3 regions of the Shewanella sp. SM23 genome follow, and region 2 is predicted to be linked to each of the others. Evidence: predicted binding sites of a transcription regulator. Region 2 holds the regulator's gene; each other region holds the start of a gene.
What was found. The regulator NrdR, encoded in region 2, represses ribonucleotide reductase genes. The targets are predictions, from matches to a motif close to AAACACNANATNTNGTGTTT.
Positions count from the first base shown of each region.

Region 1: nrdD (anaerobic ribonucleoside-triphosphate reductase) is a predicted target of NrdR. The motif match lies at 2,618-2,637, and genes of this name have one in related genera.
Region 3: nrdA (class 1a ribonucleoside-diphosphate reductase subunit alpha) is a predicted target of NrdR. The motif match lies at 3,496-3,515, and genes of this name have one in related genera.

Region 1 covers NZ_JAKKRM010000001.1:319,500-324,873, reverse strand. The annotation lists gene nrdG (anaerobic ribonucleoside-triphosphate reductase-activating protein) at 1-364, opposite strand, end outside; gene nrdD (anaerobic ribonucleoside-triphosphate reductase) at 469-2,586, opposite strand; gene L5L98_RS01335 (hypothetical protein) at 2,848-3,537, opposite strand; gene L5L98_RS01330 (MarR family winged helix-turn-helix transcriptional regulator) at 3,658-4,146, opposite strand; gene L5L98_RS01325 (NADP-dependent oxidoreductase) at 4,293-5,303, shown strand.
Region 2 covers NZ_JAKKRM010000005.1:246,928-252,301, reverse strand. The annotation lists gene L5L98_RS09185 (riboflavin synthase) at 64-720, opposite strand; gene ribD (bifunctional diaminohydroxyphosphoribosylaminopyrimidine deaminase/5-amino-6-(5-phosphoribosylamino)uracil reductase RibD) at 826-2,004, opposite strand; gene nrdR (transcriptional regulator NrdR) at 2,114-2,563, opposite strand; gene glyA (serine hydroxymethyltransferase) at 2,768-4,021, opposite strand; gene ettA (energy-dependent translational throttle protein EttA) at 4,211-5,374, shown strand, end outside.
Region 3 covers NZ_JAKKRM010000002.1:311,388-316,761, reverse strand. The annotation lists gene gyrA (DNA gyrase subunit A) at 1-1,397, opposite strand, end outside; gene ubiG (bifunctional 2-polyprenyl-6-hydroxyphenol methylase/3-demethylubiquinol 3-O-methyltransferase UbiG) at 1,783-2,493, shown strand; gene L5L98_RS04470 (HAD family hydrolase) at 2,495-3,166, shown strand; gene nrdA (class 1a ribonucleoside-diphosphate reductase subunit alpha) at 3,670-5,374, shown strand, end outside.

The sequences.
Region 1 (5,374 bases), on a different contig from region 2:
AGGCCAACACGGCGCGCTGTTCATCACTCAACTCATCGAGCACATAACCTGTCCACAGCCAAATATCCTTCCCCTTACACTCAGCCTTGACTCGTTTGACGAGCGTCAAAATGGCACTGAGATTGACAGGCAATAAAGGATCTCCGCCCGAAAGCGATAAACCACGGCGCACAATCCGCTGATCATTGAGATCGGCAATAATCCTATCTTCCATCGTCCTATCAAACACATGCCCAGAACGGGGATCCCACGTGCTTTGGTTGTAACAACCGCGGCACTGGTGCTCACAGCCAGAGACAAACAAGGTCGCACGGGTACCTGTGCCATTGACCACATCGATAGGGAAATATTGATGGTAATTCATTGATGGTCACTCATAGTGCATTTCATCTTTTAACACTGACACTCATCCCGTGGCACTATTTGATGCCACGGAATAAGTCTAACAGGCAGAATAAGGTAATAGTGTTACAAGTGTTTGATCCTGCGTTTTACTTCTTCTTGCTTGCCATAATTAAAGGGCCGCGCATCAGGACTGCCTAAGTAACCGCACACACGGCGCGTCACAGAAACCCGACTAGGCTCATGATTGCCACACTTAGGGCAAGTGAACCCTTTACTGGTACAACTAAATTCACCGGTAAAGCCACAGTCGTAGCATTCATCAATTGGCGTGTTAGTGCCATAGTAAGGCACGCGGCTGTAGCTATAATCCCAGACGTTTTCCAGCGCTTCGAGGTTATGCTGCATATTGGGATATTCGCCATAACAAATAAAGCCACCGTTCGCGATAGCGGGATATGGCTGTTCAAAATCAATTTTATCGTAAGGGTTAACACTTTTTTCCACATCGAGGTGAAAACTATTGGTGTAATAGCCCTTATCTGTCACCCCTGTGACTAGCCCAAATTGCTTCGCATCCAGTTTACAAAAACGGCTGCAGAGACTCTCACTTGGCGTGCTATACAGACTAAAGCCATAACCTGTTTCGGCCTTCCACGCATCGGTAGCCGCTTTAAGATAAGCTACAATAGCGACGGCTTTGTCCCTTAATTGTGCATCGTCAAATACATGGGTTTGGGTGCCATAGAGTGCATTCATGGTTTCATGCAGGCCAATGTAACCGAGTGAAATCGAAGCGCGGCCATTTTTAAAGATTTGCGCCACATCATCATCAGCGCGCAAGCGTACACCACAGGCGCCTTCCATATAAAGGATAGGTGCCACGCGGGCTTTAACACCATTCAGTCGCTCAATACGGGTATCCAGCGCTTTACGGGCTAATACTAATCTGTCATCTAAAATGCGATAAAACTCAGTCTCATCGCCATTGGCTTCTAAGGCAATCCGCGGCAGGTTTAAACTGACCACTCCCAAATTATTGCGCCCTTCATGCACAAGCTCGCCATTTTCTTCATAGGTGCCTAAAAAGCTACGGCAGCCCATTGGGGTTTTAAATGAACCGGTAACTTTCTCGACTTGCTCGTAGTTGAGGATGTCGGGATACATGCGCATTGTTGCGCATTTGAGCGCCATCTGTTTTACATCGTAATTGCAATCGCCCGCTTTATGATTAATACCATCGCGAATCGCAAACACTAGCTTAGGGAATACTGCAGTCTTGCGATTTTTACCCAATCCCGCCATCCGCACTTTGAGCATAGATTGCTGAATTAAGCGTGATTCCCACGACGTACCTAAACCAAACCCAAAGGTCACGAACGGTGTTTGGCCATTGGCAGTGTGTAAGGTATTGACCTCATATTCCAAAGACTGGAATGCATCGTGACATTCTTTTTCAGTTTGCGCCGTGGCAAAGGCTTTGGCGTCGGTGATCTTCCAATTCAGGGCAATTTGGTAGTGCTTGTCGTAGCTCTTAGCGACAAATGGCGCTAACACTTCATCGATACGGTTGATAGTAGTTCCGCCATAGATATGACTCGCCACTTGGGCAATAATCTGCGCGGTCACCGCTGTCGCTGTTGAAATAGACTTAGGGGTTTCAATTTCGGCATTACCCATTTTAAAGCCGTGGGTCAACATGCCAGCTAAATCAATCAACATGCAGTTAAACATCGGGAAAAACGGAGAGTAATCTAGGTCGTGGTAATGGATCTCGCCCGCTTCATGGGCAGCGACCACATCCTTTGGCAAAATATGACTCTTGGCGTAATGTTTGGCGACTATGCCCGCGAGTAAATCCCGCTGAGTAGGAATGACTTTTGAATCTTTATTAGCATTTTCATTGAGTAAAGCCGCATTGCTTTGCTCAACTAAACCACGGATTTCGAGGTTGAGTTTACTGGTCGCTTCACGGCACACATCTCTGTCGTGACGGTATTCGATATACACCCGCGCCAGGGACTTGTACGGCCCTTCCATCAGTAAATTCTCAACCGCATCTTGTAGATGGTGGATATCGACTTCAGCTAATGGCGCGACGCTCTGACTGATACACGCTGCCACTGTCGCTGCATAGTCGCCATCCTCTATTCCAACTGAGTTTGCAGCGGCATTCACTGCATCCCTTATCCTTGTTTCATCAAAAGGTGTGCGGCAACCATCACGCTTAATTACGACTGGCATTGTTCAGTTCCTCTCCATCTCGCCTAAAAATTAACACTACATCTAGTGATTTTAAAAGCATAAAACACAATATGTAGAGCATTAGGCTACAATGACGGTAAGGAGTCCATGATCCAGATCATAGTTTTTAGGATGAAATAAAAGAACAAACAAGAACTGCAGCTAGGCCCAATTATCTGAAAATTGCGCCTTGACCTGCTGATTAAACCCAGCTAGTTGAATGCGTGACAATTTGTGTTTATCACGCACTATGGATGTGAATTAACGTTTAGCAAGCGCAAGATAACTACTGAGTTGGCCCGATGCAGATTGATGTGCCCCCATAGATGAAGCAAGTTGCATCATAGATTTTAGCCCCTGCCACTGCTGCTTTTGAGCATCCGTAAGCGGAGGTTCAGAATTCAAATAATCCGTCAATTGGCTAAGGACTTTCGTGGCCTTCTGGGCTAGCACCGGCGACTGAGCATCATCCATATTGGTTAAGACGTTTTTAGCATCAACTAAGGTATTGATAAGAGGATTATTAGGTGATTTTTTAGCTAATGACTTGATTTCATCATCTAAAAAATCTTGCAACGATTGTTTAGTCGGCGTTGTTGTGCTCGGCACTGTAATACCGTTTTTCGATAAACGCTCGAGTTGCACATCCGATAAAATGCCATCTTTTTGTAAGCGCGACACCAATGCGGGAATATCGGCGACGCCAAATTGACCATCGGCAAAAAAATCCTTCGCCATCGATTGAATTTTCTGTGCGCGTTGCGCCCTTGGCGACAGCGCTATCTCATCGGTTTTACCGTTATCGGGTTTGGTAGCATCCGTCTGCGTTTTATTTGTTTCTGTCGTAGTATCGGTTTTAGCCGTGCTCGTCTTTTGGCTATTGGCACCATAGGCATCGGCGATACTGGCACTGCTGCGATTAAGATTAAAGGCATTTAAAATAGAATTCATCGTCAAAAATTCGGCGTCTAAGACTCAATAACGGTTTTAAAGCAAAAACTAAGCCAATCAAGTATTAATCTGTGCAGATCCTGAATTTTCGGGTAGCGAACAGCACCAGTAGATTTATCTCTAGGACTGTAAATCTTCAATAAGGGCAAGACATTGCCGCCTTAGTAAATCGAGTGCCTCAGCGTCCATCTGCACTTTATCAAGCAAGGTTTGCTTCAAGGCAAGAGCTTCGTGCCTGATACCCTCTCCTTGACTTGTCAGAGTGATCAGCTTTTTCCGCTCATCTTCAACGCAGGCTAATCGCGTAATCAACCCCTTCAACTCTAACCGCTTGACGATTGGCGTTAGGGTTCCCATATCGAGTTTAGTCGCCATTGATAGCTGGGTTTGGCTGCAGCCGTTTTGACGCCACAGGGTTTGCATCACTAAATATTGAGGGAAAGTTAACTCATATGCCTCGAGTAGAGGCCGATAAGCACGCACTAATGCATTGCTCGCAGAATATAACGCGAAACAAACATTATCGGATAAACAGAGTGGATCGCTAGAAGCTTGGCTATGAGTCTGTTTTGTAGCGTCTAGCTCAGGTTGAGGTAAGCAATTCTGCACGTTTAAGCGCCTGTCATTTAAACATAACGCTATCTTATCCGATCTGTCCCACCTCATCTAGTTTGCGCGCAAACTATTTGCATTCAATCTTAAAGCCACGTAGAGTTAACATCATTCGTTTGCGCACAAACAAAAGGTGAGTTTTTATGAAGAGTATGACTGAAACCCGTGAAATCCATCTAGCTAGTCGCCCAGAAGGCATGCCTACAGCACAGAATTTTACTTTAGTAAATAAAGCGTTAGCACCGCTCGCTGATGGACAAGTGCTGATTAAAAATCTATGGATGTCGGTTGACCCTTACATGCGCGGGCGCATGGTTGATCGCAAGAGTTATGTTCCGCCCTTCGCCTTAAATCAAGTCTTAGAAGGCGGTGCGATTGGTGAAGTTATCGCGTCAAAAAACACCAAGTTCCCGGTTGGTACTAAAGTCAGCAGCATGCTAGGTTGGCGTGAACACGCAGTCACAGATACCGCAGGACTGACAGCTTTACCACTAACTACGCTTGATAATTCACATTTCCTCGGCGTACTCGGAATGCCAGGCATGACAGCTTGGACAGGACTGACTCGCATTACAGATTTAAAAGCGGGTGAGACATTGTTTGTTTCCGCCGCCTCTGGCGCAGTAGGTAGTGTGGCTTGCCAAATTGGTAAACTAATAGGTGCCCGTGTTATAGCCTCTGTCGGTTCAGATGAAAAAGCTGAATTATTAAAAAGTTATGGTGTTGATGCGGTCATCAATTACAAGACTTGTGGCAATCTCACCCAAGCGTTGACAAAAGCCGCCCCAGAAGGAATTGACGTGTATTTTGAGAACGTCGGTGGCGAGCATTTAGCCGCAGCGCTGAGCAATATGAAAGATCATGGACGTATCGCTGTTTGCGGTATGATTTCGCAATATAACAACACAACTCCAACGCCTGGCCCTGACAACTTAGCCCTAATTGTAATGCAAAAACTCAAGTTAGAAGGTTTTATCGTATCCGAACATTGGGCGCATTATCCTGAGTTCACCGCCAAAATGGCTCAATGGTTAGCGGAAGGCAAAGTCAAAGCAGAACAAACAATTTATCAAGGGCTTGAACAAGCACCTGATGCTTTTATCGGTCTATTTGAAGGTAAGAATCGCGGTAAAATGTTGGTAAAACTAGCCTAAGTCACCAACAAAGCGGTATAAACATCTCAATATGAGATAACAAATAGTCGGTATCGCAAAAGTGATACCGA
Region 2 (5,374 bases):
AATTCTATACCTAAATAACCTAAGCTGCCGATAAGCTTAAGTTAAATAATCTGCTCCTGTGCACTAACGCACAAAGCCGGCACGGGCTAACATTTCCATGGTGACACCGCCGCTCTTGCTGTCTTTGCCATCATAATTCATCAAGCGTTCAAGATAACGGGCGATTAAATCCACTTCGATATTCACCTTATCGCCCGCTTGCAGGTCGATTAACGTGGTTTCCCCCGCGGTATGCGGCACTATGGTCAAGCGGAATCGACTGCCGTCCACTTCGTTAACCGTCAAACTCACGCCATCAATGGTGATGGAACCTTTATGGGCAATGTAACGCCCAAGCTCTGCGGGTGCGGCTAGCCAAAACTCGATAGCTTGACCACGCACTAAGCGTTGCTCAACCGTTGCAATACCGTCTACATGGCCACTGACCATGTGGCCGCCTAAACGTGTGGTTGGGGTGACGGCTTTTTCAAGATTCACCTTAGTACCCACTTTGTAGTGAGCAAAGCCGGTTAGACTCACTGTTTCGGCAGAGATATCAGCCACATAACCGTCGGCTAATTGCTGCACAACCGTTAAGCACACACCGTTAGTGGCAATGCTGTCGCCTAAACGCACATCGTTTAAATCCAGTTTGCCGCTCGCCACGGTCAAACGAATATCATCGCCCTTGCGTTCAAGCTTTCGCAGGGTGCCAACAGCTTCAATAATCCCAGTAAACATGGTTAACTCACTTATTCGATAAAGAAGTAATAAGGCATAAGACTCAAGGTTTAACGGTTATCTTGCCCTAATTAAATGAAGAAGTATCAAGCATAACGCTCAAGGTTAAACGGTTATCTTGCTCCAATTCGATTTAGATAAAGAGGTATCAGGCTTAACGCTCAAGATTAAACGGGTATCTGGCCCTAATTTGCGCTCATCGACCAACATTAATGCAGGAATTTGCGCCATGGTTTGATAATCGGGTAGCTGCAGCAGATTACGCCCTTGCCCGCCGAGGATTTTCATCGCTTGGTACAGCACTAACTCATCGGCCAGACCCTGCGCTAAAAATGCGCCCGCTAAGGTTGCACCCGCTTCCACCAGCACGTGATTACAACTTTGGCCTAAATAGCTTAATAGTTCAGGCAATGAGACGCGACCTGCAATTGCAGGTAACACGAGGCAACTCACATGGGAGGGCAATTGTGCTTGAAAGTCTGCGGGATAAGCCACGGTCGAGACCAAGAGTATGGGCGATACGATAGTCAAGCAGGCGGCCGATAACGGCAAACGGGCGCGACTGTCGAGTATGACTCTTAATGGCTGTAGTAATTGCGCCTCGGTTACACTGTCTTTTAAGCTGCCAAGTTCCTGATAACGCACATTGAGTGAGGGATCGTCCGCCAATATGGTTTCAATCCCAGTGACCAAAGCGCAGGAACGTAAACGTAATCGCTGCACGTCGCGGCGAGATTCTGGACCGGTTATCCATTTAGACACACCGTTAGACAGCGCAGTTTTACCATCGAGACTCGCGGCTAATTTTACAGTGACTCTAGGTAAACCTGATTCCATACGCTTCATAAAGCCTAAATTCAAGGCATAGGCTTCATCACGGTGTAATCCCACATCCACTTCAATACCGGCGTCGCGCAGCATTTTAATACCGCGCCCAGCCACTTGCGGATTAGGATCTTCAACCGCCACCACCACACGCTTAACGCCAATATTGATCAGCGCCAAGGCGCAGGGCGGCGTGCGGCCATAATGACTGCAGGGCTCTAGGGTGACATAGGCGGTTGCGCCACGGGCATGTTCACCAGCCATACGTAGTGCGTGCACTTCGGCGTGGGGCTCACCCGCTTTTTGATGATAACCTTCACCGATGATTTGGTTATCGTTAACGATAACGCAGCCCACACTGGGATTGGGTCTCGTGGTGTAAAAGCCTTTGCGCGCCAATTGAATCGCGCGGCTCATCATTTGGGTATCGAGTACGGACCAACTTATGTTCAAGCTCATGTTCAACCCTGTTGTTAAAGGTTTCGGCTTTCACCAGTCTTATAAAATCTTTCTTTTCATGCTGTTAGCAACTGCACGCCTGCCTTTTTAGGCGACAAAAGCTGAATAACTACTTTTGCAGTTTGGCGATGGCTTCGCCAAATTCAGACACGTCTTCGAAGGCACGGTACACAGAAGCGAAACGTATGTAGGCGACTTTATCGAGGCTCATCAATTGCTCCATCATTAAGTTACCCACCATTTCTGACGGCACTTCCCGCTCGCCAGTGGCGCGCAGAGTAGACTTGATTTTGCTGAGTGCTTGCTCGATTTCATCCATAGATACGGGACGTTTTTCAACGGCGCGCAACATGCCACCTTGGAGTTTTTCTTCATCGAAGGGTTGGCGTGAACCATCGCGCTTAATCACCCTAGGCATGACTAATTCGGCGCCTTCGAAGGTGGTAAATCTTTCATGACATTCGGTGCATTCTCGGCGACGGCGCACTTGGTGGCCTTCTGCCACTAATCGGGAATCGATGACTTTAGTATCTGTCGCGCTACAAAATGGACAATGCATTGAGCCTCCTGCCAGTGAATGGTCGTAAAGCGTTAATAGGTTTACCTGTTAAATCTCAGTCAAACGCTATGGATTTAAGCCTAAGATTTTACCAATAAAAATGGCCGCTTAATGCGGCCATGGGATTTTATCCTATTTATGGGCTGAGGTTAACCACCTGATGCTTGTTAGGCTCAGCACCACAAAAAGGAGACTATTTACAGATTAACCGTAAACAGGGAAACGTGCACACAGTGCCAGTACTTGGCCCTTAACACGCTCAATCACTACAGGATTACTTGCATCATCAAGGATGTCACAAATCCAGCCAGTCAGCTCTTTCGATTCCGCTTCTTTAAAGCCGCGGCGCGTAATGGCTGGCGTACCGATACGCACACCTGAGGTCACAAAGGGTGAACGTGGGTCGTTTGGCACTGAGTTTTTGTTCACGGTAATGTTAGCGCTACCTAAGGCGGCATCGGCTTCTTTACCCGTTAAGTCACGACCAATCAGGTCAACTAGCATTAAGTGGTTGCTGGTTCCGCCAGAGACGATTTTGTAACCGCGCTCAAGGAACACTTCAACCATAGCTTTAGCGTTGTTAACCACTTGCTGTTGGTACACTTTAAATTCTGGCTCTAGGGCTTCTTTGAACGCCACCGCTTTACCGGCGATAACGTGCATCAATGGGCCACCTTGACCGCCTGGGAATACCGCAGAATTCAACTTTTTGTACAAGTCTTCATCGTCAGCAGCAGATAGGATCACGCCACCACGAGGACCCGCTAAGGTTTTGTGGGTCGTAGATGTCACAACATGCGCGTGTGGTACTGGGTTTGGATAAACGCCCGCAGCAATAAGACCGGCAACGTGTGCCATATCGACAAATAAATAAGCACCGATTTTGTCTGCGATTTCACGCATTTTTGCCCAATCAACGATACCTGAATAGGCAGAGAAACCGCCGATCATCATCTTAGGCTTGTGTTCTAAGGCAATACGCTCCATCTCGTCGTAGTCGATTTTGCCAGACTCGTCGATACCGTAAGGAATGATGTTGTACAGTTTGCCAGAGAAGTTAACGGGAGAACCGTGGGTCAAGTGACCACCATGAGCTAAGTTCATGCCCAGTACGGTATCGCCAGGTTTTAACAATGCCATGTAAACCGCGCTGTTTGCCTGTGAACCTGAATGAGGTTGTACGTTAGCGTAAGTTGCGCCAAACAGTTGTTTAGCACGTTCAATCGCTAAGGTTTCAACTACGTCCACATACTCACAACCACCGTAGTAACGCTTGCCTGGATAGCCTTCAGCGTACTTATTGGTTAACTGTGAACCTTGCGCTTCCATCACGCGTGGACTGGTGTAGTTTTCAGAAGCAATCAGCTCAATATGCTCTTCTTGACGCAGAGTTTCATTCTGAATTGCGTTAAACAGTTCCGGATCATAATCTGCGATATTCATATCTTTTTTCAGCATTGCTTACTCCAGCTGCCAATTCTTATAGGTAGGGTTGCGCGGTATTCTACTCGGAACGCGGTCACAATCCCAGTATTTGAAACATGAAATTCCTGCAGATAGTGCTTGAACTTGGCTCATTGTCGAGTTGAGTTCGGCGCGCAATCGAGTAGAATTAGCCGCATCATTAGTCACTTAAGATAGAGAAAAATGGCTCAGTTTGTTTACAGCATGCTGCGGGTGGGTAAAATTGTTCCGCCTAAGAAGCAGATCCTTAAAGATATTTCTTTAAGCTTTTTCCCCGGCGCCAAAATTGGCGTACTCGGCCTCAACGGTTCAGGTAAGTCGACGCTACTGCGCATTATGGCGGGTATTGACACCGAAATTGAAGGTGAAGCGCGCCCAATGCCGGGATTGAAAATCGGTTACCTGCCGCAGGAACCTAAACTCGATCCGAATCAAACCGTGCGTGAAGCGATTGAAGAAGCGGTTGCAGAGGCAAAAAATGCCCTAACTCGCCTCGATGCCGTTTACGCGGCCTACGCCGAGCCGGACGCCGATTTCGACGCCCTTGCGAAAGAGCAAGGCGAACTAGAAGCCATTATTCAAGCCCAAGATGCCCATAACTTAGAGTACGTCCTTGAGCGCGCCGCCAACGCCCTGCGTCTGCCTGATTGGGATGAAAAAATCGAAGTATTATCCGGTGGTGAACGTCGCCGCGTGGCGATATGTCGTTTGCTGCTTGAAAAGCCAGAAATGCTGTTACTGGACGAACCCACCAACCACTTGGATGCTGAATCTGTGGCTTGGCTTGAGCACTTCTTGCAGGAATATGCCGGTACTGTGGTCGCGATTACCCATGACCGTTACTTCCTCGACAATGCCGCTGGCTGGATTTTAGAACTCGACCGCGGTGAAGGTATTCCGTGGGAAGGTAACTATTCTTCATGGCTTGAGCAGAAAGATGCCCGTCTGAAGCAAGAATCAGCCACCGAAAGCGCTCGTCAAAAAACCATTGCCAAAGAATTGGAATGGGTACGTCAAGGCGCCAAAGGCCGTCAGTCTAAAGGCAAGGCCCGTATGGCGCGCTTTGAAGAACTGAACACTAACGATTACCAAAAACGTAACGAAACCAACGAGCTGTTTATTCCGCCCGGACCACGTTTAGGCGACAAGGTTATTGAAGTGAATAACCTGACCAAGTCTTACGGTGACCGCGTTTTGATCGACAACTTGTCGTTCTCAGTACCTAAGGGCGCTATCGTCGGCATTATCGGTGCCAACGGCGCGGGTAAATCGACCCTGTTCCGCATGTTATCCGGCGCAGAAAAACCAGACAGCGGCAGTATTGAGCTAGGTGAAACTGTGCAACTG
Region 3 (5,374 bases), on a different contig from region 2:
GTTAAACGGTGCAAACGCAGTTCCAGAATGGCCTGAGCTTGTTGCTCAGTCAGGAAGTATTGACCGTCACGAATACCGTATTGTGGCTCTAACCACTCTGGACGCGCGGCGTCATCGCCCGCTTTTTCCAACATACCTTGAACGTGGCCTAATTCCCAACCTTGCTCAACCAATTTCACTTTGGCATCCGCAGGCGTGGGTGAGGCTTTGATCAGTGCAATAATCGGGTCAATGTTAGCCAGTGCAACCGCCAGTGCTTCCAAAATATGGGCACGCTCACGGGCTTTACGCAGTTCGAATACGGTACGACGCGTCACCACTTCACGGCGATGCAAAATAAAGCATTCGAGCATTTCTTTAAGGTTAAACAGTTTAGGCTGACCATTGGTCAGGGCCACCATGTTAATCCCGAAAGAGCACTGCATTTGCGTTTGAGCATAAAGGTTATTGAGTACAACCTCGCCCACTTCACCGCGCTTAATTTCGATAACGATACGCATACCGTCTTTATCAGACTCGTCGCGTAGACCACTGATCCCTTCAAGCTTTTTATCTTTAACCAGCTCGGCAATCTTCTCGATTAAACGGGCTTTGTTCACTTGATACGGGATTTCAGTGACGATAATGCGCTCACGGCCATTATCTTCGGTTTCCACATCTGCCAGAGCACGCATGATCGCGCGGCCACGGCCAGTTTTATAAGCATCAATAATGCCTTTACGGCCATTGATAATCGCTGCAGTGGGGAAATCCGGACCTGGAATGTATTCCATCAACTGTTCAATCGACAGTGAGGGTTCTTCAATCAATGCCAAACAGCCCTTCACTACTTCCGTTAGGTTGTGTGGTGGGATGTTGGTTGCCATACCCACGGCAATACCCGATGAACCGTTAATTAACAGGTTAGGTACGCGTGTAGGTAGTACAGCTGGGATCTGTTCTGTGCCGTCGTAGTTAGGGACGAAATCCACTGTCTCTTTTTCAAGATCGGCCAGTAATTGGTGCGCCAACTTATCCATACGGATTTCGGTATAACGCATTGCCGCCGCTGAGTCACCGTCGACCGAACCGAAGTTACCTTGGCCGTCTACTAAGGTGTAACGCAGTGAAAATGGCTGGGCCATACGGACGATAGTGTCATAAACAGCAGAATCACCATGGGGGTGATATTTACCGATGACGTCACCAACCACACGGGCAGATTTTTTGTAAGGCTTGTTCCAATCGTTCTTCAATTCACTCATGGCAAACAGAACGCGGCGATGAACCGGCTTTAAGCCGTCGCGCACGTCTGGTAATGCACGTCCCACGATAACGCTCATGGCGTAATCAAGGTACGAATTCTTTAGTTCGTCTTCGATATTAATTGGCGAAATAGATGATGCCAGATCAGTCATAAACTGCTCGTTCCCCTGAAAAATAGCCGACAACGTATAATCCGTATCATTGCCTAGCCCAAAAACGTGATTTGGCATTCTAACACAGTTATTTAATGTCGCCAGACCTATCATTATCGAATTGAGAGTCTGGTGGCTTAATAGATGAAAACACTGTCAATTTGGTCGTTTGTGCGATAAACAAGCGTTGAAATTCACGGCTTACGATGAGGAAAAATCGCCAAAGGGATAAAGTAAAAGGTCGATACGGAGCACAACAATTAACATAAAAGCAGATAACTGCTGAAAATTCACTCAACCACAAGGGCTTAGCTCAGTCGAGCACTTTGTTTATCAAACATAGTCGTTATAATAGCCGCACAATACAGCTTCTTCAGGTAATAGCATGCATCAGAATACCAATGTAGACCCACAGGAAATCGCAAAGTTTGAACGTATGGCCGAAACTTGGTGGGATCTCAACGGCGAATTTAAGCCGCTGCATCTATTAAACCCGCTGCGCTTAAACTATATCGATCAAACCGCAGGCGGTATTTTCGGCAAGAAAGTGCTCGATGTCGGCTGTGGTGGCGGCATATTGTCTGAAAGCATGGCCCGCATCGGCGCCGAGGTTGATGGCTTAGATATGGGTGATGAGCCCTTAGAAGTCGCCCGCCTACATGCTCTCGAAACGGGCGTGAGCATTAATTATGTAAAAAATACCGCCGAGGCCCACAGCCAAGATCATCAAGCCTATTACGATGTGGTGACCTGCATGGAAATGCTCGAACATGTACCCGATCCACAATCTGTGATCAAGGCTTGCTGTGACATGGTTAAACCCGGTGGTCATGTGTTTTTCTCCACCATCAACCGCAACATTAAATCCTACGTGCACACCATTTTAGGCGCGGAATATTTGCTAAAAATGCTGCCGGTTGGCACCCACGAGCATAAAAAATTCATTAAGCCTTCAGAGCTGATTGAACTAGTAGATAATACCGATCTTATCTGTACCGATGCCTTAGGGGTAAGCTACAACCCATTGACGGGCATTTTTAAGTACACGCCTAAGGTTGATGTGAATTACATGATTGCGACGCGTAAGGTTGATTAATATGAGTCTGGCACAGATCAAAGGCGTACTGTTCGATCTCGACGGCACCTTAGCCGATACCGCGCCGGATCTGGTGCAGGCCCTCAATTTAAGTCTTCAAGACGTCGGCATCGCCGCGCAGCCGTTAGCGGCCATGCGCTACGCCGCATCCCACGGCAGTTTTGCCTTAGTCGATGCCGCGATCCCTGATGCGGCAGAAGATCTTCGATCTCAAGTACAGCAAGGACTGCTCGCCCACTATCAGCGCATTAATGGCGATCACTGTGCGCTATTTACAGGCATAGCGGCATTACTCGACTGGCTCGAGTTAACTCAGCTGCCGTTTGGGGTGATCACCAACAAGCCAGCCCGGTTTACCCGTCCCTTATTGCGAAAACTGAATTTACACTTGCGTATGCCCGTTATCATCAGTGGCGATTCTACAAAACACCCAAAACCCCACACTGCACCTATGCTGTTAGGCGCACAACAACTGAACTGTGCTCCAGAGCAGATTTTGTATCTTGGAGATGCCGAGCGAGATTTGCTCGCGGCCAAGGCTGCTGGCATGTTAGGCGGCGTGGCCCTATGGGGTTATCTGGGCGTGAACGACAAGCCGTTGCAATGGCCAGCGCACGCGCATTTTGCGAACCCAACTGAGCTACATCAAGCACTAATCGAAGCATTGGCTTAACAATATCAACCAAAAACAGCGCCTACAATGCTCACGAATAAGGCATCCAATACGTAACTTCACTGACGGACATCAGTGTGTCAGCATACTATTTATGACCCACGGAAAAAGTCAGGCGCATAAAAGATCGGCACTCGTGAGCGATCGCGATCTAAAGAAAAAGATCGCCTAAAAATTCCCCATGAGTCTGACACGCTAACCTGAAATTGAGCTTCAAGGTTAGTCGTTACTAACGCAAAAGTTTATCCTCACGTTATCCACAAGATGTCCCCTGAATTCAGACTTGCAAATAGGGGCAAACCTCACTATCTTGTATCCCATATAATTTAAAACACCATATCTTGTGTATAGGTAACAATCAGACACACTAGAAGCTCGCCGCTTAATTGACTCGTTTTTAACCAGTCAGCTGTATTTAAGGGACGATTATTGATTGTTTTACAAGGATACGTACGGTGATTTTGCTCACCTAAATACATATAAGAACCAAGGCCTATCTCCAAATGAATAGCACTATGACAGTCACAAAACGCTGTGGCGATCGTGAGAATATCGATCTCGAAAAAATACACCGCGTAATTACTTGGGCAGCCAAGGGATTAAAAAACGTTTCTGTTTCGGAAGTTGAACTTCGCTCACACCTACAGTTTTTTGATGGCATCCCAACCGAAGCTATCCATGAAACCATTATCAAGGCTGCGGCGGATTTAATTTCTCCAGAATCACCGGACTATCAGTTCCTTGCTGCCCGTTTAGCGGTGTTTCATTTACGTAAGAAGGCCTTCGGTCAGTTCGAGCCGCCCGCATTGTATGCTCACGTGACTAAATTGGTTGAGCTGGGTAAATACGATCAACACATTTTAAGAGATTACACCCGCGAAGAGCTGGATGTGATGGATACCTATATCGACCATTGGCGCGATATGGATTTTTCCTACGCTGCGGTAAAACAGCTTGAAGGCAAATATTTAGTTCAAAACCGTGTGACCCACGAAATCTATGAGAGCGCGCAGTTCCTTTACATTTTGGTCGCGGCTTGCTTGTTTGCCCGTTATCCAAAAGAGACGCGCCTGAAATACGTTAAAGATTTCTATGACGCGGTATCAACTTTTAAACTGTCGCTGCCAACGCCAATTATGGCCGGTGTGCGCACCCCAACGCGTCAGTTTAGCTCTTGCGTACTGATCGAATGTGGTGACAGCTTAGATTCTATCAACGCGACCGCTTCGTCTATCGTGAAATACGTCAGCCAACGTGCGGGTATCGGTATTAACGCCGGTCGTATTCGCGCCTTAGGGAGCCCAATCCGTGGTGGTGAAGCCTTCCACACAGGTTGTTTACCTTTCTATAAGTATTTCCAAACCGCAGTGAAGTCGTGTTCTCAAGGCGGCGTGCGTGGCGGTGCTGCGACCCTGTTCTACCCTATTTGGCACTTAGAAGTCGAATCTCTACTGGTATTGAAAAATAACCGCGGCGTCGAAGACAACCGTATCCGTCATCTAGACTACGGTGTGCAGCTGAACAAAGTCATGTATCAACGTCTGATCAAAGGCGAAAACATTAGTTTATTTAGCCCATCTGACGTACCTGGCTTGTACGATGCTTTCTTTGAAGATCAAAACGAGTTTGAGCGTTTATATCTGCAATATGAGCAAGACAGCAGCATTCGTAAGAAAACGATAAAAGCAGTTGAGCTGTTTTCACTGATGATGCAAGAGCGCGCTTCAACGGGCCGTATCTACATTCAGAACGTGGATCACTGCAACACTCACAGCCCATTCGATTCAAAAGTCGCGCCGATCAGACAGTCTAACCTGTGTCTTGAAATCGCCCTGCCGACTAAACCATTGAATAACATCGATGATCCAGAAGGTGAAATCGCGCTTTGTACACTGTCAGCACTTAACTTAGGTTCTATCAAAGAGTTATCAGATATTGAGCCATTAGCCGACCTCGCCGTACGCGCACTGGATAATCTATTGGATTATCAAGATTATCCTATCAAGGCCGCGCAAATCGCCTCGATGAATCGCCGTACCTTAGGCATAGGCGTGATCAACTTCGCTAACTATCTAGCGAAAAACGGCATGAAGTATTCTGATGGTAGCGCGAACGCTTTAACCCACAGAACCTTCGAAGCGATTCAGTACTATTTACTGAAAGCCTCAATGAACTTGGCCAAAGAGCAAGGTGCGTGTCCGTTATTCC